Regions from separate parts of the Burkholderia sp. BCC1996 genome, predicted to be linked through region 1. Evidence: predicted binding sites of a transcription regulator. Region 1 holds the regulator's gene; each other region holds the start of a gene.

Evidence for each region. Region 1 encodes HrcA, which represses chaperone genes, less so after heat shock. Its sites were predicted from a motif close to TTAGCACTCNNNNNNNNNGAGTGCTAA; they were not measured.
Region 2: the regulator HrcA is predicted to act here: its motif matches at 6,115-6,141, upstream of rpoH (RNA polymerase sigma factor RpoH).
Region 3: the regulator HrcA is predicted to act here: its motif matches at 3,806-3,832, upstream of U4Z64_RS33730 (co-chaperone GroES).

The regions. Positions count from the first base shown of each region.
Region 1 covers NZ_CAJPHM010000006.1:218,012-225,454, reverse strand. The annotation lists gene dnaK (molecular chaperone DnaK) at 1-854, opposite strand, end outside; gene U4Z64_RS11055 (thioredoxin family protein) at 1,002-1,442, opposite strand; gene grpE (nucleotide exchange factor GrpE) at 1,453-1,998, opposite strand; gene U4Z64_RS11045 (hypothetical protein) at 2,349-2,510, shown strand; gene U4Z64_RS11040 (RNA-binding S4 domain-containing protein) at 2,482-2,889, opposite strand; gene hemH (ferrochelatase) at 2,895-3,959, opposite strand; gene hrcA (heat-inducible transcriptional repressor HrcA) at 4,097-5,119, opposite strand; gene U4Z64_RS11025 (NAD kinase) at 5,250-6,152, shown strand; gene recN (DNA repair protein RecN) at 6,172-7,443, shown strand, end outside.
Region 2 covers NZ_CAJPHM010000003.1:40,547-47,989, reverse strand. The annotation lists gene nagE (N-acetylglucosamine-specific PTS transporter subunit IIBC) at 1-1,337, shown strand, start outside; gene cydX (cytochrome bd-I oxidase subunit CydX) at 1,596-1,718, opposite strand; gene cydB (cytochrome d ubiquinol oxidase subunit II) at 1,773-2,909, opposite strand; gene U4Z64_RS04420 (cytochrome ubiquinol oxidase subunit I) at 2,941-4,521, opposite strand; gene cydP (cytochrome oxidase putative small subunit CydP) at 4,511-4,786, opposite strand; gene rpoH (RNA polymerase sigma factor RpoH) at 5,117-6,052, opposite strand; gene U4Z64_RS04405 (acyloxyacyl hydrolase) at 6,414-6,983, shown strand; gene U4Z64_RS04400 (nuclear transport factor 2 family protein) at 7,029-7,412, shown strand.
Region 3 covers NZ_CAJPHM010000037.1:8,235-15,677, reverse strand. The annotation lists gene U4Z64_RS33745 (formylglycine-generating enzyme family protein) at 1-757, opposite strand, end outside; gene U4Z64_RS33740 (arylsulfatase) at 768-2,723, opposite strand; gene U4Z64_RS33735 (hypothetical protein) at 2,994-3,740, shown strand; gene U4Z64_RS33730 (co-chaperone GroES) at 3,865-4,155, shown strand; gene groL (chaperonin GroEL) at 4,169-5,809, shown strand; gene U4Z64_RS33720 (porin) at 5,919-7,070, opposite strand; gene U4Z64_RS33715 (LysE family translocator) at 7,330-7,443, shown strand, end outside.

The DNA.
Region 1 (7,443 bases):
GGCAGGTTGATTTCGGTCTGCTGGCTCGACGACAGCTCGATCTTCGCCTTTTCAGCGGCTTCCTTCAGGCGCTGCAGCGCGAGCACGTCCTTCGACAGGTCGACGCCCTGCTCCTTCTTGAACTCGCCGATGATGTAATCGATGATGCGCTGGTCGAAGTCCTCGCCGCCGAGGAACGTGTCGCCGTTGGTCGACAGCACTTCGAACTGCATTTCGCCGTCGACGTCCGCGATCTCGATGATCGACACGTCGAACGTGCCGCCGCCGAGGTCATACACGGCGATCTTGCGGTCGCCCTTCTCGGCCTTGTCGAGGCCGAACGCGAGCGCGGCTGCCGTCGGCTCGTTGATGATCCGCTTGACTTCGAGGCCCGCGATGCGGCCGGCGTCCTTGGTTGCCTGGCGCTGGCTGTCGTTGAAGTACGCCGGCACCGTGATCACGGCTTCCGTGACCGGCTCGCCGAGGTAGTCTTCGGCCGTCTTCTTCATCTTGCGCAGCACTTCGGCCGACACCTGCGGCGGCGCGAGCTTCTCGCCGTGCGCTTCGACCCATGCGTCGCCGTTGTCGGCCTTGATGATCGCGTACGGCATCAGGCCGATGTCCTTCTGGACTTCCTTCTCTTCGAAGCGGCGGCCGATCAGGCGCTTCACGGCGAACAGCGTGTTCTTCGGGTTGGTCACGGACTGGCGCTTGGCCGGCGCGCCGACGAGCACTTCGTTGTCGTCCATGTAGGCGATGATCGACGGCGTCGTGCGCGTGCCTTCCGAGTTCTCGATGACCTTGACCTGGTTGCCTTCCATGATGGCGACGCACGAGTTCGTGGTGCCGAGGTCAATACCGATGATCTTTCCCATTTTTCCTAATCTCCAGAAATGCTTGTTTGCTGCGCGAAACCCCGCGTTTTTGGGCAGTTTCGCGCGCCAGAATTCAACTCTGTTCCCGAAATGCGTCCGGCCGATCCGTTTTCAAGACCCGCCAAGCGATGCGGATATTAAATTTTTTCAATCGCCGCCGGTAGCCGGATCGTACGAACCGGCGTCGCGGTCCGACGGCGCGCCGGCCGCCGCGGCGATCTTCGCGCGCGCCGCCGACACCGCCGCCTGGAACTGCGCGAGGCCATGCCAGCCGGTCGCGCGGCCGAGCCGCTTGCCGCGGTGGAAGAAGAACCACGTCGGCACGCCGTGCAGGCCGAAGCGGCGCCCCAGCTCATGATGTTCGTACACGTTGCAATGGAACCACTTCAGATCCAGCGCGCGGATCGCGTCCGGCTGGGCGAGCATCGCCTTCTTGGCGATCTCGCAGTTGAAGCAGTCGATGCCCCAGAAGAACACCACGGCGAGCGCATCCCCGGCGCCGGCGATCGCGGCGTCGAACGTGTCGGCCGCCAGCGCCTGCATGTCGAACGCGTCGAACGCGGCCGGATCGACGCCGGCGGGAACCATCGCGTCGGCCTTACTTCGGCTGGGCGACCGTGACGAGCGCCGGGCGCAGCACGCGGTCGGCGATCATGTAACCCTTTTGCAGGACGGTCACGACGGTGTTCGGCTCCTGCTCGGCCGGCACCATCGAAATCGCCTGGTGCTGGTGCGGATCGAACTTCTCGCCGACCGGGTTGATCGCGACGACGCGGCCCTTCTCGAGCGCGCTCGTCAGCTGGCGCAGCGTCAGTTCGACGCCTTCGCGCACCTTCGTGATGTCGCCGGACGTATCGCCGACGGCAGCCTCGAGGCTGTCCAGCACGGGCAGCAGGTGCTCCGCGAAGCCCTCGATCGCGAACTTGTGCGCCTTCGAGACATCTTCCTGCGCGCGGCGGCGGACGTTCTCGGTCTCGGCCTTCGCCCGCAGGAAGCTCTCCTGCAGCTCGGCGACCTTGGCTTGAGCCTCCGCGAGCGCCGCGTCGGCTGCTTCGGCGGCGGGCGCCGCGCCTTGCGCCGCCTGCTTCTCGCTGCCGATGTCTTCGGCCGATTGGGTAGCCGGGTTCTCTTGCGTGTTTTCCATGTCGCTGAAAGTCGATTAGAGGTTGAAGCCAAATCGGCAACCGCCGGACCGTATGCCGGCGGCACCGCACATTGTTGGTGCAAATAAGGGCGAAAACTGCGATTTCAAGGGGGTTATTCACCGGCATTCGCCAATGCCGTGAAACAACCGCGCTGCGCGCCGCCGATTACGTGCATTTGTCGCCGGATCGGACGAAACGACCGGTAACAACGCTTACCAGGCAAGTACTAGCTCGGCACAGGGGGGTGCACTACACTCCATTCAAGCGTCGAAAAAGCGCGTTTACCCTAGCTTACCGGCGCCTGACATCCACCTGGCGCTGCATTCACAGTCCCATCGAGGCGCGTACCGTGAAACTGACCTTTGCCATATCGGTGGTCGCGCTGGTACTGATTGCCGGCACCACCACCATCTGCCTGTCCGGAGCCGTCACCGACCGCACGACCGAATACGGCAGCGCGCGGGCGACATTCGACCAGATGTTCAGCTCCCACCAGAAAATCTGTCGATGATGCGCCGGTCGCGCTTGGTCGGCCGGCCGTGCAGTTCCGCCGCCGGCTCGCGATAGGTGCGGCGCCGTTCCAGTTCGGCGAGCCGCGCGACGCGCCCCGCTTCCGTTTCCTCGTAAAGCGTCTGCGCGATGCTCGCGGGCCCGCGCACGTCGCAAATGCCAAGCACGGCAATGTGCCAGACGACACCGTCGATCGCAATCTCGACCTCGTCGCCGACGCGCACGTCCTTGGCCGGCTTCACCGTCGCGCCGCCGATCTTCACGTGGCCCTTGTCGACCGCGTCGGACGCGAGCGAGCGCGTCTTGAAGAAGCGGGCCGCCCACAGCCATTTGTCGATGCGCAGCTTCGCGCCGGGTTCAGTCGAAATCCTGTAGTTCATCGCGTTCAACTCACCGTTTCGGGCTGCGCGGCCTTCACCGGCCAGCCCTGCAGATTCTCGGCGACGATCTCGCCCACCGCGCCGATCCACGCGGGCGCGCCGTTCAGGCACGGAATCCGGTGGAACGCCTGGCCGCCGCCCGCGATGAACTCGTCGCGCACCTCCATCCCGATCTCCTCGATCGTCTCCAGACAATCGGCCGTGAAACCGGGACAGAACACGTCGGCCCGCCGCACCCCCGCCTCGCCGAGTTCGCGCAGCGTCGGCGCCGTGTACGGCTGCAGCCACTCGGCCTTGCCGAAGCGCGACTGGAACGTCACGCGGCATTCGAGCGTCGACAGCCCGAGCGCGGCCATCAGCAGCGCGCCCGTCTGCTGGCACTGGTCGTGATAGGGGTCGCCCAGATCGAGCGTGCGCTTCGGCACGCCGTGGAAACTCAGCACGAGCTTGTCGCCGGCCGCGAAGTCGGGCCGGCCATGCTGCGCCCAGTACTGGCGCACCTGCTCGGCGAGCGCGTGGATGTAGGCCGGATGGTCGGCGTAGTGCCGCACCGTGCGCACTTCCGGCTGGTTGCGCATCCGCGCGAGCCCGGCGAACGCGGCATCGAATGCCGTCGCGGTGGTGGACGCCGAGTATTGCGGGTACATCGGCATCAACAGCACGCGCTCGACGCCCGCACGCTTGAACTGCGCGAGCGCCTGCGCAATGCCCGGGCTGCCGTAGCGCATCGCGTAGTCGACCGTCACCTGATAGCCGTTCGACGCGAGCAGGTGGCGCACGCCGTCGGTCTGGCGCTCGGTGTACACGCGCAGCGGCGAGCCCTCGGGCATCCAGACGGCCGCATACTTCTTCGCGGACGCGCGACCGCGCAGCGGCAGGATCAGCGTGCGCAGCAGCACCTGCCAGACGACCTGCGGGATTTCGACGACACGCGGGTCCGACAGGAACTCGGCCAGATAGCGCCGCACCGCGCGTGGCGTCGGGGCGTCGGGCGTGCCGAGATTGATCAGCAGCACGCCGATGCGATGGGCAGCTGCGACGCTCGAAGGCGGCTCAAGATCGAAACGCATGGGCAGGAACGTGCTCGGGGCACGCAGTCGGACGGCCCTCAATTATAGCGGGCCGTCTCGCCCGGGTCGGCTGGCCGTTCGGCCGACTGGCGGTGCGCACGGCGCCGCGGCACGATGGCGGGACGGTATCGGTCGGGTTACTGCTGGCTCAGCGTGAGCGACAGCAGCCGCGCGGTGATGTCGACGATCGGGATCACGCGGTTGTACGCCATGCGGGTCGGGCCGATCACGCCGAGCGTGCCGACGATCTGGCCGTTCACCTCGTACGGCGCGGTCACGACGCTCATTTCCTCGATCGGCACGAGCGTCGATTCGCCGCCGATGAAGATCTGCACGCCCTGGGCGTGGCTCGACACGTCGAGCAATTGCAGGAGGCCCGTCTTTTGGTCGAACACGTCGAACAGCTTGCGCAGCCGCGCCATGTCGGACGACAGATCCGCCACTTCGAGCAGGTTGCGCTCGCCGGAAATGAGCACGGTGTCCTCGGTGTCGGGCACCTCGGTGCTGGCCGTCACGGCCGCATGCATCAGCGTGGTCATGTCGCCGCGCAGCTGGTCGATCTCGTCGCGCAGGCGGCGGCGCACCTCGTCGAACGACAGCCCGGCGAAGTGCGCGTTGATGTAGTTGGACGCCTCGGTGAGCTGCGACGGCGAATAGTCGCGCGGCGTCGCGAGCATCCGGTTCTGCACGTCGCCCTCGGGCGTGACGATGATCAGCAGGATGCGCTTGTCCGACAGCCGCATGAACTCGATCTGCTTGAACACGTGGCTGCGGCGCGGCGTCAGCACGACACCCGCGAACTGCGACAGGTTCGACAGCACGCTCGCCGCGGCCGCCACGACCCGCTGCTGCGGTTCGCCCGCCTGCAGCGTGTTCTGCACCTGGCGCGCGACGGCCTCGGCGTCGATCGGCGCCTCGACCGTCAGCATCGTGTCGACGAACAGCCGGTAGCCGCGCGGCGTCGGCACGCGGCCGGCCGACGTGTGCGGGCTCGACACGAGGCCGAGCTCCTCCAGGTCGGACATCACGTTGCGGATCGTTGCCGGGCTCAGTTCGAGCCCGGAGTAACGGGACAACGTGCGCGAGCCGACCGGCTGACCGTCGGCGATATACCGTTCGATCAGGGTTTTCAGGAGGGTTCGTGCGCGAGGATCTAGCATGGTGGAAAATTTTAGCGCAACCGCGCGAGCACGGCGAGTGGCCGCGGCCACTGTCGCCCGGGCCGACCGATCCGGCCCCGTTCGCGCACAGCCGGTTCTTTTCGTCAACGAGCTATGGTGTAATGCCGGCATGAAAACCGGTAATCAGTTCAACACCGTCGCGCTCGTCGGCCGGAGCAACACGCCCGGCATCGCCGAGCCGCTCGCCACGCTGGCTGGCTGCATCGCGAAGCTCGGCTTCGAGGTCGTGTTCGAAGCCGAAACGGCGCGCGAGATCGGCATCTCCGGCTATCCGGCGCTCACCCCGGCGGAGATCGGCGCGCGCGCGGACGTGGCGGTCGTGCTCGGCGGCGACGGCACGATGCTCGGCATCGGCCGCCAGCTCGCGCCGTACAAGACACCGCTGATCGGGATCAACCACGGGCGGCTCGGCTTCATCACGGACATCGCGGCGGCCGACATGCAGGCGCGCGTCCCGGTGATCCTGTCGGGCAAGTTCGAGCGCGAGGAGCGCTCGCTGCTCGAGGCCCGGATCATGCGCGACGGCGAACCGATCTACCACGCGCTTGCGTTCAACGACGTCGTCGTGAACCGCAGCGGCTTTTCCGGGATGGTCGAGCTGCGCGCGTCGGTCGACGGCCGGTACATGTACAACCAGCGTTCGGACGGCCTGATCGTCGCCACGCCGACCGGCTCGACCGCGTACGCGCTGTCGTCGGCCGGCCCGATCCTGCATCCGCAGCTCCAGGGCATCGTGCTCGTGCCGATCGCGCCGCACGCGCTGTCGAACCGGCCGATCGTGCTGCCCGACGATTCGAAGATCGCGATCCAGATCGTCGGCGGCCGCGACGTCAACGTGAACTTCGACATGCAGTCGTTCACGTCGCTCGAGCTGAACGACACGATCGAGGTGCGCCGCTCGAAGCACACGGTGCCGTTCCTGCACCCGGTCGGCTACAGCTACTACGCGACGCTGCGCAAGAAGCTGCACTGGAACGAACACGCATCGAACGAAGACGACAAGGCGTCCTGACGCACCCACGCCCGACACCATGCTCCGCCACCTCTCGATTCGCGACTTCGTCATCGTCGCCGCGCTCGATCTCGAATTCGACAGCGGCTTTACCGTCTTTTCCGGCGAAACCGGCGCCGGCAAATCGATCCTGATCGACGCGCTGGCCCTCGCGCTCGGCGAACGCGCCGACGCGAGCGTCGTGCGCGCCGGCTGCGGCCGCGCCGACATCACCGCCGAATTCACGCCGCACGACCGCGTCGCGCGCTGGCTCGACGAACACGCGTTCGACGCCGAGGACACCGTGATGCTGCGCCGCGTGATCGACGCGAACGGCCGCTCGCGTGCGTTCATCAACGGCACCAGCGCGACGCTCGCGCAGCTGCGCGAGCTCGGCGAGATGCTGGTCGACATCCACGGTCAGCACGCGCACCAGCTGCTGATGCGGCCCGACGCGCAGCGCGAGCTGTTCGACACGCACGCGGGGCTCGTGGCCGATGCCGCGAACGTCGCACGCGCGTGGCGCGTCTGGCGCGACGCAACGCAGGCGATCGACGCCGCGAAAGCGCATGAGCGCGAACTGCAGCTCGAACGCGAGAAGCTCGCCTGGCAGCTCGCCGAACTCGACAAGCTCGCACCGCAACCCGGCGAATGGGACGAAGTCGGCAGCGAGCACAAGCGCCTGTCGCATTCGGCGAACCTGATCGCCGGCGTGCAGGGCGCGCTCAACGCGCTGTCCGAGGCCGACGACGCGATGCTCCCGCAGCTCGGCGCGATCGTGTCGAAGCTGCGCAGCCTGGCCGACTACGACACGGGGCTCGGCGATGCGCTCGCGTCGCTCGAACCGGCCGAAATCCAGCTGCAGGAAGCCGTCTATTCGCTGTCGCACTACGCGCAGCGCCTCGATCTCGACCCGGCCCGGCTCGCGCAGGTCGAAACGCGCCTCGACGCGCTGCACTCGACCGCCCGCAAGTTCCGGCTGCCGCCCGACACGCTGCACGAGGAACATGCGGCACGCCGCGCGCAGCTCGCCGCGCTCGACGCGGCCGCCGATCTCGGCGCGCTCGAAGCCGCGCAGGCGAAGGCATGGGAAGCCTATCTCGCCGACGCGAAACACCTGTCGACGGCCCGCGCGCAGGCCGCGAAGGCGCTCGGCACGGCCGTCACGGCCGGCATGCAGGAACTGTCGATGGCGGGCGGCAGCTTTGAAGTCGCGCTCGTGCCGCTCGCCGACGGCGGCCCGCACGGGCTCGAACAGGTCGAATTCCGGGTCGCCGGGCACCCGGGCGTGCCGCTGCGGCCGCTCGCGAAA
Region 2 (7,443 bases), on a different contig from region 1:
GCGTGGTACTCGGCATCGTGTTCGGATACGTGTGGCAGCCGGTCCAGCATCTGATCGACGCGGCCGGCCAGTGGCTGACGACGGCGGGCGCGATCGGTGCGTTCGTGTTCGGCTTCCTGAACCGCCTGCTGCTCGTCACGGGCCTGCACCACATCATCAACTCGCTCGCGTGGTTCGTGTTCGGCAACTTCACGCCGCCGGCCGGCGGCGAGCTCGTGCACGGCGACCTGCACCGCTTCTTCGCGGGCGATCCGACCGCGGGCACCTTCATGGCCGGCTTCTTCCCGATCATGATGTTCGGCCTGCCGGCCGCGTGTCTCGCGATGCTGCACGAAGCGCCGAAGGAGCGCCGCGCGATGGTCGGCGGCCTGCTGTTCTCGATGGCGCTCACGTCGTTCCTGACCGGCGTGACCGAGCCGATCGAATTCAGCTTCATGTTCCTCGCGCCGGTGCTGTACGTGATCCACGCGGTACTCACCGGGCTGTCGCTCGCGATCTGCCAGATCCTCGGCGTGAAGCTCGGCTTCACGTTCTCGGCCGGCGCGATCGACTACGTGCTGAACTACGGGCTGTCGACGAAGGGCTGGATCGCGGTGCCGCTCGGCATTGCGTACGGCGTCGCGTACTACGGGCTGTTCCGTTTCTTCATCCGCAAGTTCAACATGGCGACGCCCGGTCGCGAGCCGGCCTCGCCCGACTCGGCAATCGAGTCGTTCGCGTCGGGCGGTTTCGTCGCACCGGCGGCCGGTGCCGCCGCGGCAGCGCCGCGTGCACAGCGCTACATCGCCGCGCTCGGCGGCGCGGGCAACCTGACGGTCGTCGACGCCTGCACGACGCGCCTGCGCCTGAGCGTCGTCGATCCGGAGAAGGTGTCGGAGCCGGAACTGAAGTCGATCGGCGCGCGCGGCGTGCTCAAGCGCGGCGGCAACAGCGTGCAGGTGATCATCGGGCCGGAGGCGGACATCATCGCCGACGAGATGCGTTCGGCGATCGGCAGCGGTGCGGCCGGTGCCGCTGCGGCGGCCCCGGTCGCGGCCGCGCAGCCGGTCACGGGCGCAGCGGCCGGTCCGCTCGATCCCGATCCGCTGCGTTGGCTTGCGGTGTTCGGCGGCGCGACCAACGTCGCATCGCTCGACGCGATCGCGACCACGCGCCTGCGCGTCGTCGTGCGCGATGCAGCGGCGGTCGATCGCGATCGGCTCGGCGCGCTCGATGTCGCATGGGTGACGCCGGACACGTTCCATATCGTCTGCGGCAACGCGGCGGCGCGCTATGCGGAACAGATCGGCGCCCGCCTGACGTCGACGGGCGGTGGTGCGGCCGTGCAACCGGCATGATGCGATGAGATCGGCCCGATCCGCGTCGCGGATGCGGGCCGCCGGTCGGTAAAACGAAAACGGCTTGCGACGCGTGTGTCGCAAGCCGTTTTTCTTTGGCGGCGCGCGATTGCGATGCGTGCATCGGCATCGCGCTCAATTGGCTTCGACGTGCCGCGCGTGCCGAACGAATGTCCGGACGAAAAAAACCTCGCACGTAGCGAGGTTCGTTCCCGATGGCGCGCGGCGGGGCGATCAACCGCCGCCGCATATGAGCGGTCAGTCGCGGCGTGCGCGCACCGGCGCTTCCTGCGGCTTCTGCCGCGCTTCGAGCCACATCGCGTTGACGATGCCGAACGACAGCGCGACGCCGATACCGAGAATCCAGCTGAAGTACCACATGATCCGACTCCTTGCGAAACGGTGGGCGAGGGCGCGTGCGCGCCCCGGCCGGGTTCAATACATCGAGTGCTTGTTCTCTTCGAGCGACTGGTGCGTGACCTTGCCGCGCATTACGCGGTACACCCAGCTCGTATAGAGCAGGACGATCGGCAGGAACACGATCACCGCGAACAGCATCACCTGCAGCGTCATGTGGCTCGACGTCGAATCCCACACGGTCAGGCTGCTGCGCGGGTCGAGCGACGACGGCATGATGAACGGGAACATCGAGAAGCCCGCGGTCAGGATCACGCCGGCGATCATCAGGCCGGTGCAGAAGAACGCCGTCTTTTCCTGCTTCGAGCCGGCGAGCAGCAGCGCGAGCAGGCCGCCCGCGATCCCGACGACCGGCGCCGCGATCATCCACGGATACTCGCCGTAATTCGCGAGCCACAGGCCCGAGCCGGCCGCCACGTCCTTCAGCAGCGGGTTCGCGACCGTGTCGGTCGGCGCGGCGTGCGTGATGTGGAAGCCGCCGATGGTCGACGCGATCAGCACGCCGGCCAGCACGAACAGCACGACCGCGACGAGCGCCGACACCCGCAGCGCGATCGACGCGCGGCGTGCGATCACGCCGTCGGTCTTCATCTTGATGAATGCCGCGCCGTGCGCGACCAGCATCGTGAGGCTGACGAGCCCGCAGAGCAGCGCGAACGGGTTCAGCAGCGCCCAGAAGCCGCCGTAGTAGGTGACGCGCAGGTCGCTGTCGAACTTGAACGGCACGCCCTGCAGCAGGTTGCCGAACGCGACGCCGAACACCAGCGCCGGCACGAAACCGCCGACGAACAGGCCCCAGTCCCAGCCCGCGCGCCAGCGCGGGTCGGGCCGCTTGCTGCGATAGTCGAAGCCGACCGGCCGGAAGAACAGCGCGAACAGCACGAGCAGCATCGCGAAGTAGAAGCCGGAGAACGATGCGGCATAGACGAGTGGCCAGGCGGCGAACATCGCGCCGCCGGCCGTGATCAGCCACACCTGGTTGCCTTCCCACGTCGCGCCGACCGTGTTGACGATGATGCGGCGTTCCTCGTCGGTCTTGCCGAGGAACGGCAGCAGCGCGGTCGCGCCCATGTCGAAGCCGTCGGTGACGGCGAAGCCGATCAGCAGCACGCCGACGAGCAGCCACCAGATCAGCTTGAGAGTTGCATAGTCCATAGCGATTCCTTGTTCCGTTGCGGGGGCGTGCTCAAACCGCGGCACGCTCGCCGGCTGCGGCGAGTTCGTGGTGATAGCGGCCGGTATGCAGCGACGACGGGCCGAGGCGCGCGTACTTGAACATCAGCTTGATCTCGATGACGAACAGTGCCGTGTAGAACGCGATGAAACCGGCGAGGCTCAGGTACAGGTCCGTCGACGTCAGGCTGGACGCGGACAGATGCGTCGGCAGGATGCCCGCGATCGTCCACGGCTGGCGACCGAGCTCGGCGACGACCCAGCCGAATTCCGCGGCGAGCCACGGCAGCGGGATCGCCCACACCGCATAGCGCAGGAACCAGCGACGGTTGTCCTGCAGCAGCTCGCGGCGCGCGCAGAACCAGAACGCGGCGACGAAGGTCGCGAGGAACAGGAAGCCGAGGAACACCATGATCCGGAACGAGAAGAACACGGGCGCGACCGGCGGGATGGTCTTCTTCGCGGCGGCCTGGATCTGCTCCGGCGTCGCGTCGACCACGTTCGGCGTGAACTGCTTGAGCATCAGCCCGTAGCCGAGATACTGCTTGTGCTGGTCGAACAATGCGCGGGTCGCGTCGCTCGTGTCGCCCTGCTTGATCTTCTGCAATGCGCCGTACGCGACCATCCCGCTCTGGATGTGCTCCTCGCTGCGCTTCGCGAGCTCGCGCAGGCCGATCACCGGCTCGTCGATCGAGCGCGTCGCGATCAGGCCGAGCGCGTACGGGATCTTGATCGCGTAGTCGGTGCGCTCTTCCTTCTGGTTCGGAATGCCGATCAGCGTGAACGACGCCGGCGCCGGCTGGGTTTCCCATTCCGATTCGATCGCGGCGAGCTTCATCTTCTGCACTTCGCCGGTCGTATAGCCCGACTCGTCGCCGAGCACGATCACGCAAAGCGTCGACGCGAGACCGAAGCCGGCCGCGACCGCGAACGAGCGCAGCGCGAAATCGGTGTCGCGCTTCTTCAGCAGATACCACGACGAGATGCCGAGCACGAACATCGCGGCCGTCACGTAGCCGGCCGACACGGTGTGCACGAACTTTACCTGCGCGACCGGGTTGAACAGCACGTCGAACAGGTTCGTCAACTCCATGCGCATCGTCTGGTAGTTGAACTCGGCGCCGACCGGGTTGTTCATCCAGCCGTTCGCGACGAGGATCCACAGCGCGGACAGGTTCGAGCCCAGTGCGACGAGGAACGTGACCATCAGGTGCTTGACCTTCGACAGGCGGTTCCAGCCGAAGAAGAACAGGCCGACGAACGTCGATTCGAGGAAGAACGCCATCAGGCCCTCGACCGCGAGCGGCACGCCGAAGATGTCGCCGACATAGTGCGAGTAGTACGACCAGTTCGTGCCGAACTGGAATTCGAGCGTGATGCCGGTCGTCACGCCCATCGCGAAGTTGATCCCGAACAACTTGCCCCAGAACTGCGTCATGTCCTTGTAGACCTGTTTGCCGGTCATCACGTAGACGGCTTCCATGATGACGAGCAGCCAGGACAGGCCGAGCGTCAGCGGCACGAACAGGAAGTGGTAGAGCGCCGTGATGCCGAACTGCAGACGCGACAGATCGACGACTTCGCTACTTATCATGGTGGTCTCCCTCGGTGGATGCAGGCGCCGGCACCGAGAGCAGCTTCTCGGCGACGACGGCAGGCGGCAGCGACATGTGCTCGGCCTGCGGATGATTGAAGAATGCGTATTTGAGCGACATCAGGAGGATCAGCTTGACGATCAGCACCAGCGTGATGTCGCGCATGAGGGTCGGCCCGCGCGCCCACGCGGCGATGCGTGCGCGCCAGCCGCAGCCTGTGGCCTGCGGGGGACGCGGCGCAGGCGCTTTATTGATCGAGATCAAGGTGATTATCCTGAATCGATTTACATCGGTTTTGGGGCGACTTTACGTCGGATTTATGACGGCAGTTAAGCTGTTTTAATCCTTTTGAGCCGACATGCCAATTTTAAAATGCCGGCTTTCCGATGCCGAGTGCGGCGATGCGGCAGACCGTCGCGAAGCGCGTGTCGAAACTTGAGGCAGATCAAGGTTATGCGGAAGGGGCCGGAATTCGCCCGATACCCGATCAACAAGGTCGATTAATCAGACGCGATCGAGGCTAAAAACGACAGACGAAAAAAAACCGCTGCCGGGCGGGCAGCGGTTTTGGGTGAAGCGCTCTAAATCGCGGATTCAGGCGTATTCGGCAAGTGCGGTGCGCATCTTCTTCATGGCGCTCGCTTCGATCTGGCGGATGCGTTCCGCCGATACGCCGAACTCGGCCGCGAGATCGTGCAGCGTCGAGCCGCCCGAGCCGTCGTCGTCGACGTTTAGCCAGCGCGCCTCGATGATTCGGCGGCTGCGTGCGTCGAGCGCCTCGAGCGCCTGCGCGATGCCGTCCGTCTGCAGCATGTCGCGCTGACGCGCGGCGAGCACGGCGGTCGGCTCGTTGTGCGAATCGGCCAGGTAAGCGATCGGCGCGTACGACTCCTCGCCGTCTTCCACTTGGCCCTCGAGTGCGATGTCGCCGCCCGACAGGCGCGTTTCCATTTCGGTCACGTCTTCGCGCTTGACGTTGAGCTCCTGCGCGAGGCCGTCGATTTCCTCCGGCGTCATCGCCTGCATGCTCTTCTTGTGGCTGCGCAGGTTGAAGAACAGCTTGCGCTGAGCCTTCGTCGTCGCGACCTTCACCATCCGCCAGTTGCGCAGGATGTACTCGTGGATCTCGGCCTTGATCCAGTGGATCGCGTACGACACCAGACGCACGTTTTGCGCCGGGTCGAAACGCTTCACTGCCTTCATCAGGCCGATGTTGCCTTCCTGGATCAGGTCGCCGTGCGGCAGGCCGTAACCGAGATAGTTGCGCGCGATCGACACGACGAGCCGCAGGTGCGACAGCACGAGGCGGCGTGCCGAGTCGAGGTTGTTGTCTTCGCGGAATTCGGTCGCGTACTGGCGTTCCTCTTCGGCGCTCAGCAGCGGGATCCGGTTGACGGCCTGGATATACGCGTCGATGTTGCCAAGCTGGCCCGGCAACATCGATTGAGTCGCGAGCGCCAGCGAGCCTGCCGATTCGGCCTTGGCCGGCGTCGGGCTCAGGGTATTCGGAAGGGTCAGGGCGTGGCTCACTAAAAAACTCCTTTGGAATCAGGGACAAACCCCTGGTCTCGGATGAGATTCCGGGGCCCATCTTAGCACTCCCGTAATCCGAGTGCTAATTCCTTAGAGGGCACGGGGGCATCCAAGTTCCCGGTTTTCTATCGAACTTGTCGAGTCGATAGTCTAATTTGCGACCGGGCTGGCGGGGGGAAGTTCCGTAAGCCATTGTTTCTGATGGTAATCAGTAGACGATTTCGATTTTTGTAGTTTTGGAAGCAAACAATTTCGCTTCGCGATGCCGATCCGAAAAGTCCTTTACCATACCATTCAGTTCGCTCGGGCCCGGCCGCTGCGGCAAGGCTCCATTCAACCCACAAAGTTGGAGTGTCAGATGAACAATAAGAAGAATCGCCGGCCCCATAGTCGGCTTGCGCTGCACGCGCTGCTGGCGGCGTCGCTGCTGGGCGGATCGGGTGCCGCGTTCGCGGATCGATGGGGAATCCAGGCCGGCGGCGGGTTTTCCGATCGCCACGGGATCGACAAGGGCGATCTCGGCGTCGTGTGGGATCCGGGCTGGAACTGGTGGGAAATCGGCGGCTGGCACTTCGCGTTCGTGGTGGAAGGGCACGCCGGCTACTGGCATACGGGCGGCAATGTGCATGGCAGCATCGGCGAATTCGGCGCGCAGCCGATGTTCCGCTTCATCAAGAGCGCGGGCCAGGTGCGTCCGTTCATCGAGGCCGGTGCCGGCATCCGCTTCCTGACTTCCCCGACGATCTCCAACAATCTGTCGCTGGCGACGTCGTTCCAGTTCGTGGACATCGCCGGCGTTGGCGCCCAGTTCGGAGAACGGCAACAGTATCAGGTCGGTTACCGTTTTCAACATGTGTCTAACGCGGGTATCAAAGAGCCGAATCCTGGTATAAATTTCCACCAGTTCTACGTGCAGTACAACTTCTGATCCGCACGCCGGCGCATGGCGGGCGCGTTGCCGAGGAGTCAGGCGATGGCGAAGGTGGTCGATGCGATTCGCGCACTCGAGCGCGATCGGTTCCGGGCGATGGTCGACGGAGACGGCGAGGCGCTCGACGCGCAATTGTCGGACAAGGTGTTCTTCGTGCACACCAACGGCAAACGCGAAACCAAGCAGCAGTTCATCGACGCCATCGTCGCCGGCCGCCGCCGCTATCGCCAGATCGAAATCCAGTCGCAGGACCTGCTGCCCGTCGGCGACGCGACCTGCGTCGTCACCGGGCGCGCGTTGATCGAGATGGAAACGAACAACGGCGGGCTGGTGTTTCCGATCGCCTATACGGCCGTCCACACGCATGAGCAGGGCCACTGGCGCCTGCTCGCGTGGCAGGCGACGCGGTGCGCGACCGAGACATGAGCGCGCCTGGCGCTCCTTTTCATGTCCCGAC
Region 3 (7,443 bases), on a different contig from region 1:
GTGCCAGGCCCGCGTGGCCGTCCTCGGCCGTATCGAGCACCGGGAACGCGCCCTGCCAGTAGTTCGCGGCCGGCTTGCCCTGCGCGTCGCGCGGCGCCGCATCGAGCGACGCGTCGTCGCGACCGGCCTTGCCCGCATATTCCCATTCGGCTTCGGTCGGCAGATCGCGGCCGAGCCAGCGCGCATACGCGAGCGCGTCGCGCTGCGTGACGAGCGTGACGGGCAGGTTGCCGAGCCCGTCGACGCTGCTGCCGGGGCCGCGCGGCTGCCGCCACGATGCGCCCTTCACCCAGGTCCACCACGCGAGGTCGCGCGCGTTCAGTTCGTCGCGCGTCGGCACGTGAAACACGGCCGCGCCGCCCTGCTGCTCGGCCTCGGTCACGTAGCCGGTCGCCTGCACGAACGCAGCGAACTGCGCGATCGTCACGTCCGTCTGGTCGATCCAGAAGCCGCCGACGCGTGTCTTGCCGTCGCCCGCCGGACGCTCGTCCGCATAGCCGCGTGTGCTGCCGAACACGAACGCGCCGCCGCTCAGGTGCACCATCCCGGCCTTCGGGTCGTCGCGCCACTTCGCGGGCAGCCCCGAGTAGCGCTCGCACTGCCGCTCCGAGCCGAGCGGCACGAGCGGGCGGCCGCGATTCGCGTCGTCGAAGGCGCCGGCGGGCGACGCCGACGGGCTCGCATAGCCGACGGCGAACGCAGCCGCGAACAGCGTGGCCGCGAGCGCCGTGCCGAGTGTCCGGAAGCGGAACTGCATCGTGCCGTCCTCAGTAGTAGCCGCGCGGGCGCAGCGGTTCCACCCCGCCGACGTTGCTCATGTACGTCTTCCACTGATCGACGAGCGTGCTGATCACCGACGGGTTCTGCGCCGACACGTCGGTCGTCTCGCCGCGGTCCGCCGCAAGGTCGTACAGCTGCCAGTGGCCATCGAGCGGCCCGAGCGGCGGCTCGGTCCACAACGCCTTCCAGCGGCCGTCGGCGCTGCGCAGGTATGCCCGGCCGTACGCTTCGTCGCCGAACGGCGTGGTATGCACCTCGCCCGTCGCCGAGCCGGTGAGCACCGGCAGCAGCGACTGGCCCGTCGGCGGATAGACGTAGCGGTTGTTGTAGACGACCTTGCCCTTGTTCTGGTCGACACCCGTCAGCGTGTTCACGAGCGGCGGCGCCGGCTGCGACGGCGGCGTGACGCCCGCGACCGCGAGGAAGGTCGCCGTGTTGTCGGTCACGTGCGTGAACGCGCGCAGCGTCGGCAACTGGCGTGTCTGCCCCGGCAGCCGCACGATCGTCGGCGTCGACACGCCGCCTTCGGCCGAATAACCCTTCGTGAGCCGGAACGGCGTCGCGCTCACTTCGGCCCAGCGCAGCCCGTACTGCAGCCGTTGCGCGTTCTGCTTGCCGTTGTCGGTGCCGAGCGTCGAATAGACCGGCTCCTGCCCGTTCGCGGTGTCGGTCGCCGTCGGGTCCGCGCCGGAGTCGATCGGCCAGCCTTCCGCGCCGTTGTCCGACTGGAACATGATGAACGTGTTGTCGTATTCGCCGATGTCCTTCAGGTGCTGGATCAAGCGGCCGATGTTGTAGTCGAGGTTCTCGACCATCCCCGCATAGATCTCCATGTAGCGCGCCTGCGCGCGGCGCTCGGCCGGGCTCAGGCTCGCCCACAGCTTGTCGACCTTGCCGGTGCCGTAGTCGCTGTAGCCGTCGGCGGCCGAATGCACGGCGCTGATGTACTTCGCGTTCGCGGTGCCGTTGTTCGCCGTCGCCGGCGACGCGGCCGTCGTTTCGGGCAGGCCGTCAAACGGCTTGAAGTCGGCGGGAATCAGGCCGAGCGCCTTCTGCCGCGCGATCCGCGCGTTGCGGATCGCATCGTAGCCGGCGTCGTATACGCCTGCGTACTTGTGCAGCCACGGGTCCGGCACCTGCAGCGGCCAGTGCGGCGACGTGTAGGCCGCGTACGCGAAGAACGGCTTGCCGTCCTGCCTGTTCGCATCGATGTACGAGATCAGCTTCTGCGTATAGAAGTCCGTCGAGTAGAACACGGCCGGATTGCCGCCCGCGCCGCCCGGCTGTCCGGGCTGGCCCGGCTGCACGTAGCTGCCGTCTTCCGTGTAGTTCGACGAGCCGGCCGGCTCGTGCGCGAAATGGTTCGTCGCCGCGCCGCCGAGCAGCACGTAGCTGCGCTCGAAACCCCACTGGTCGGGCGTCTGTCCGCTGCCCGTCGCACTGCCGACGATCCCCGAGCCGATGTGCCACTTGCCGGCGATGTACGTGTGATAGCCGGCGTCCTTCAGTAGTTGTGCGAACGACAGCGCGCGATCGTTCAGGTAGCCTTCGTAGCCGGGCAGCCCGCGCCGCTCGTCGGTCGGCACGCCCATCGTGCCTTCGCCGACGAGGTGGTGATCGGTGCCGGAAATCAGCATCGCGCGCGTGATCGCGCAGACGGTGCCCGTGTGGTGGTTCGACAGGATGCGGCCCGACGCGACGAGCGCGTCGAGGTTCGGCGTGTTGATCTCGCCGCCGAATGCGTGGATGTCGGAATAGCCGAGATCGTCGGCCATGATGTACAGGATGTTCGGGCGTTTCGCGGCCTGCGGCGGTGTCGCGGCGGACTGCGACGGCGCATCGCTGTCGACGCCCCCGCACGATGCGAGCGACAACGCGCCGGCAATCGCGGCGCAGACGACACGGAAACGGAAGGCATGCAACGGCGACGCGGACTTTTTCATTTTGTCGAACGCTCGATTACGGATCGGCGATCTTAGCGGCGCCCGCGCGGCGCCCAAAGTCGGATTCGTCACATGCTAACGGGAAGGGGGAATATGCACGCCGCCCCGCGCTTGCCCGTGCTGGTCATTCCCGATATCGAGATAGGAAATGAAATCCCGAACGCATAATCCGATCGCATACCGCGATGAAAGCGTGCGACCGCATATTGTTGTCGGTCGAAAGCACAACGCTGTATGCCACCCGACCGTGAAATGTTCATCGGAGACCTCATGTTGAAAATCAAGGACCTACTGAAAACCCTCTCTACGTTCGAGCCTTACCGGCCGGCAAAAGCATTGTCGATGGAGCGAGCGCGGAAGGGCTCGATACTTCTGCTTGCTGGCGGCGGCATTTGTTTTCTGCTGCTCCTCTTGATGGTGGCATGGCACAAACTGGCGCCTGCAGAGTGGCAAAAAACGCCGGCCTTGGCGCTCTATGCGTTCACCGTGGTCTTGAGCCTTCTCTCTCTCATCGTTGAGCCCATCGTCGGCGTCATGCAGATGTTTCGCTGGAAACAGGAAGCGCTGGATACGCTCATTCGCGAGATAGAGACTGATGAGAAAAGCGCCCGGCTTCTGAACAGCTATGCCGACAACACACTGAAATACGCGCAGCATTGCCTGCAACTCAAGGTGAAGCGCCTCGACTCACGCGTCGTTTCATTCTTCGGCGGAGGTACGGCGGCCTATGCGCTTCTTGCCATCACGCTCACCAATATCAAAGATGCGGGCGGATTGCCGTGGCTGCGGAACACGCTGACGAACGGATTCGTCTCCGGAAACTTCAGCAATACGGCGATTCTCTGGGGTATCGCGCTGGTTTTCGGTCTGTCCGTCGGCTCGATGATGCTGAAGCGCGTCCAGTCGCGCTTCGCTTACCAACTCGAGCTAATCGAACTGACGCTGTTGCGGCGAACGTTGGAGAACGCGGAAAAGAACACACAGCGTTCAGCAGCGCTGTCGGGTGATCGTCCATAGCGCATCCACGCAAATGCATTTCGGAATCCGTTATTGGATCGCGCCGCCACGCGTTTTTATACTCGTCAGCACTCTCTGCTAAAGAGTGCCAGCCAATTTCGACACAACAGAACAGGACGGACAGATGAGCCTACGCCCCTTGCACGACCGGGTCATCGTGAAACGACTCGACCAGGAAACCACCACCGCCTCGGGCATCGTGATCCCCGACAGCGCCGCGGAAAAGCCCGACCAGGGCGAAGTGATCGCCGTCGGCCCCGGCCGCAAGGACGCGGACGGCCAGCGCATCGTGCCCGACCTGCAGGTCGGCGAACGCGTGCTGTTCGGCAAGTACGCGGGCCAGGCGGTCAAGGTGGACGGCAATGAATTCCTCGTGCTGCGCGAGGAAGACATCGTCGCGGTCGTCAATCAATAACGGAGTGCAAATCATGGCAGCGAAGGAAATCATTTTCAGCGACGTCGCACGTGCGAAGCTGACCGAAGGCGTCAACATTCTCGCGAACGCGGTGAAGGTCACGCTCGGGCCGAAGGGCCGCAACGTCGTGCTCGAACGCAGCTTCGGCGCACCCGTCGTCACCAAGGACGGCGTGTCGGTCGCGAAGGAAATCGAACTCGCGGACAAGCTGCAGAACATCGGCGCGCAGCTCGTGAAGGAAGTCGCGTCGCGCACCAGCGACGCCGCCGGCGACGGCACGACGACGGCCACCGTGCTCGCGCAGGCGATCGTGCGTGAAGGCCAGAAATACGTCGCGGCCGGGCTCAACCCGCTCGACCTGAAGCGCGGCATCGACAAGGCGGTGGCAGCGGCCGTCGACGAGCTGAAGAAGATCAGCAAGCCGACCACCACCAGCAAGGAAATCGCGCAGGTCGCGACGATCTCCGCGAACGGCGAGGAATCGATCGGCCAGCGCATCGCCGAGGCGATCGACCGCGTCGGCAAGGAAGGCGTGATCACCGTCGAGGACGGCAAGTCGCTCGCCGACGAGCTCGACGTCGTCGAAGGGCTGCAGTTCGACCGCGGCTACCTGTCGCCGTACTTCATCAACAACGCCGACAAGCAGATCGCCGAGATCGAGAACCCGTACATCCTGCTGCACGACAAGAAGATCTCGAACATCCGCGACCTGCTGCCGGTGCTGGAGCAGGTCGCGAAGTCGGGCCGTCCGCTGCTGATCATCGCGGAAGACGTCGAAGGCGAAGCGCTCGCGACGCTCGTCGTGAACAACATCCGCGGCATCCTGAAGACGGTCGCGGTCAAGGCGCCGGGCTTCGGCGATCGCCGCAAGGCGCTGCTGGAAGACATCGCGATCCTGACCGGCGGCCAGGTCGTCGCCGAGGAAACGGGCCTCACGCTCGAGAAGGCGACGCTCGCCGAACTCGGCCAGGCCAAGCGCATCGAGGTCGGCAAGGAAAACACGACCGTGATCGACGGCGCGGGCGACGCGAAGAACATCGAGGCGCGGGTGAAGCAGATCCGCGTGCAGATCGAGGAAGCGACCTCCGACTACGATCGTGAAAAGCTGCAGGAACGCGTGGCCAAGCTCGCGGGCGGCGTCGCGGTGATCAAGGTCGGCGGCGCGACCGAGATCGAAGTGAAGGAGAAGAAGGACCGCGTCGACGACGCGCTGCACGCGACGCGTGCGGCCGTCGAGGAAGGCATCGTGCCGGGCGGCGGCGTCGCGCTGATCCGCGTGCGGCAGGCGATCCGCGCGCTCAAGGGCGCGAACGCCGACCAGGACGCGGGCGTCAAGATCGTGCTGCGCGCGCTCGAGGAACCGCTGCGCCAGATCGTCACGAACGCGGGCGAGGAAGCGAGCGTGGTCGTCGCGAAGGTCGCGGAAGGCACGGGCAACTTCGGCTACAACGCGCAGACCGGCGAATACGGCGACCTCGTCGAGTCGGGCGTGCTCGATCCGACCAAGGTCACGCGCACGGCGCTGCAGAACGCGGCATCGGTCGCGGGGCTGCTGCTGACGACCGACGCGACCGTGTTCGAAGCGCCGAAGGATGCGGCGCCGGCCGCGGTGCCGGGCGGCCCGGGTGCGGGCGGGCCCGGGTTCGATTTCTGACATCGCTGTGCGCGGCCGCCCGAACCGGGCAACCGCGCTTCGATCCACGACGCGTGGCGGCACCGGTCGCCACGCGTTTTTTCATGCGTGAACGCCGCGCCCGCCGTCGTCAGAACATCTGGCGCAGGCCGATCGCGGCCCCGACGTTGTTGGTCCTGCCGATCTGGTCGACCTTGCCGGTGAGCCGGTTGGTGGCGCCCGGATAGTCGGCCGCGAACGCGCCGTTGCCGCGCGCGAAATCGACCGTGCCGTATACCTCGGTGTGCTTCGACAGCGCATATTCGGCCAGCACGGTCGCCGAGTAGTTGATTCCGGAGCCGAGCGTGCCGTCGAGCCGCTCCGCATTGCGCGCGTGGCCGTAATAGCCGGCCACCGTGATCAGCAGGGGCGCGGTAGCCTGCCAGTTCGCGCCGACGTAGAACGTATCGTCGATACGATTCGGGCTGCCGCCACCGAGCGTGGGCGCGCCGGCCTGCTGCATGTTGAAGTCGGTCGTGCCCGTCTTGTCCTGCCCGTGCAGCCAGCCGGCCAGCAGGCGCACGGACGGCGTGACCTGGTACGCACCGCTCACGTGCAGGAAGTTCACCTTCGCGCCGTTGACCGCGCTGCCGTTCACGGACGACACCGAGGTCTGCTGGAAGCCGGCGTTGATCGACGCGGGCCCTTGCGCGTAGGTCAGCTCGACACCGTACGTGCTGTCGAGACCCATCGCACCGGCATGATTGCCGAACCCGTAGATCGCATCGACGCTGAAGCCGTTGGTCGAGAACTTGTACTTCACCGAGTTCGCCACCGTCAGGTAGTTGCCGATGCCGTTGTACGCCCAGCTGTCCTGCCAGTAGTCGCCGACGGTCATCGGGTCGAACACGTCGCCCATCGTGTCGTACAGCGGCGCGTACTGGTTGCCGAAGGTCAGCGAGCCGTACCGGTCGCTCGCCAGGCCGACGTACGCCTGCCGGCTGAACAGCGTGTTCGCGACGTGCAGCCTGCCGTCGCCGAGCTCGAAGCCGTTCTCGAGACGAAAGATCGCCGCGAGGCCGCCGCCGAGATCCTCGCTGCCGCGCAAGCCCCAGCGGCTGTGCGTTTCCGGGCCGACCGTCATGCCGACCAGGTCCCGGCCGTCGGGGCCGGCGTTAGTCTGATAGCGGATCGCCGTATCGACGAGGCCATACAACGTGACGGAACTCTGCGCAAAGGCGGGTGATGCCGCTGCTACGGCGAACACCGCGCCGACACCACCGGATAAGACGATGCGGTTCATGAAAGGCCTCCCTGAGCGATTGATTTTGTAAGCAGTCCGACAGCATTTGCGGCTGGCGGACGGTACTGCGCTCGGGAGAATAATCGGTCATATTCGCGACACCTATTGCCGATTCCGGATTGCACCTTTCCAACGCGCTCAACAATGACGGCGGCGTGCGGCGCACGCTCGCCGGCCGGTGCCGAAACGACCGCGAGGCGCCATCGACGGCACGCCGGGGTAAGATGAACGCTCCTTCCGCCGCTTCGCCGCCCGCGCCATGTCGACCACCATCAACACCCTGCTGCCGCTCGCCGGCGTCCTGCTGCTCAGCGTGGCCAGCCCCGGCCCGAACTTCGTGATCGTCACGTCCACCGCGCTCGCGCAGCGCCGC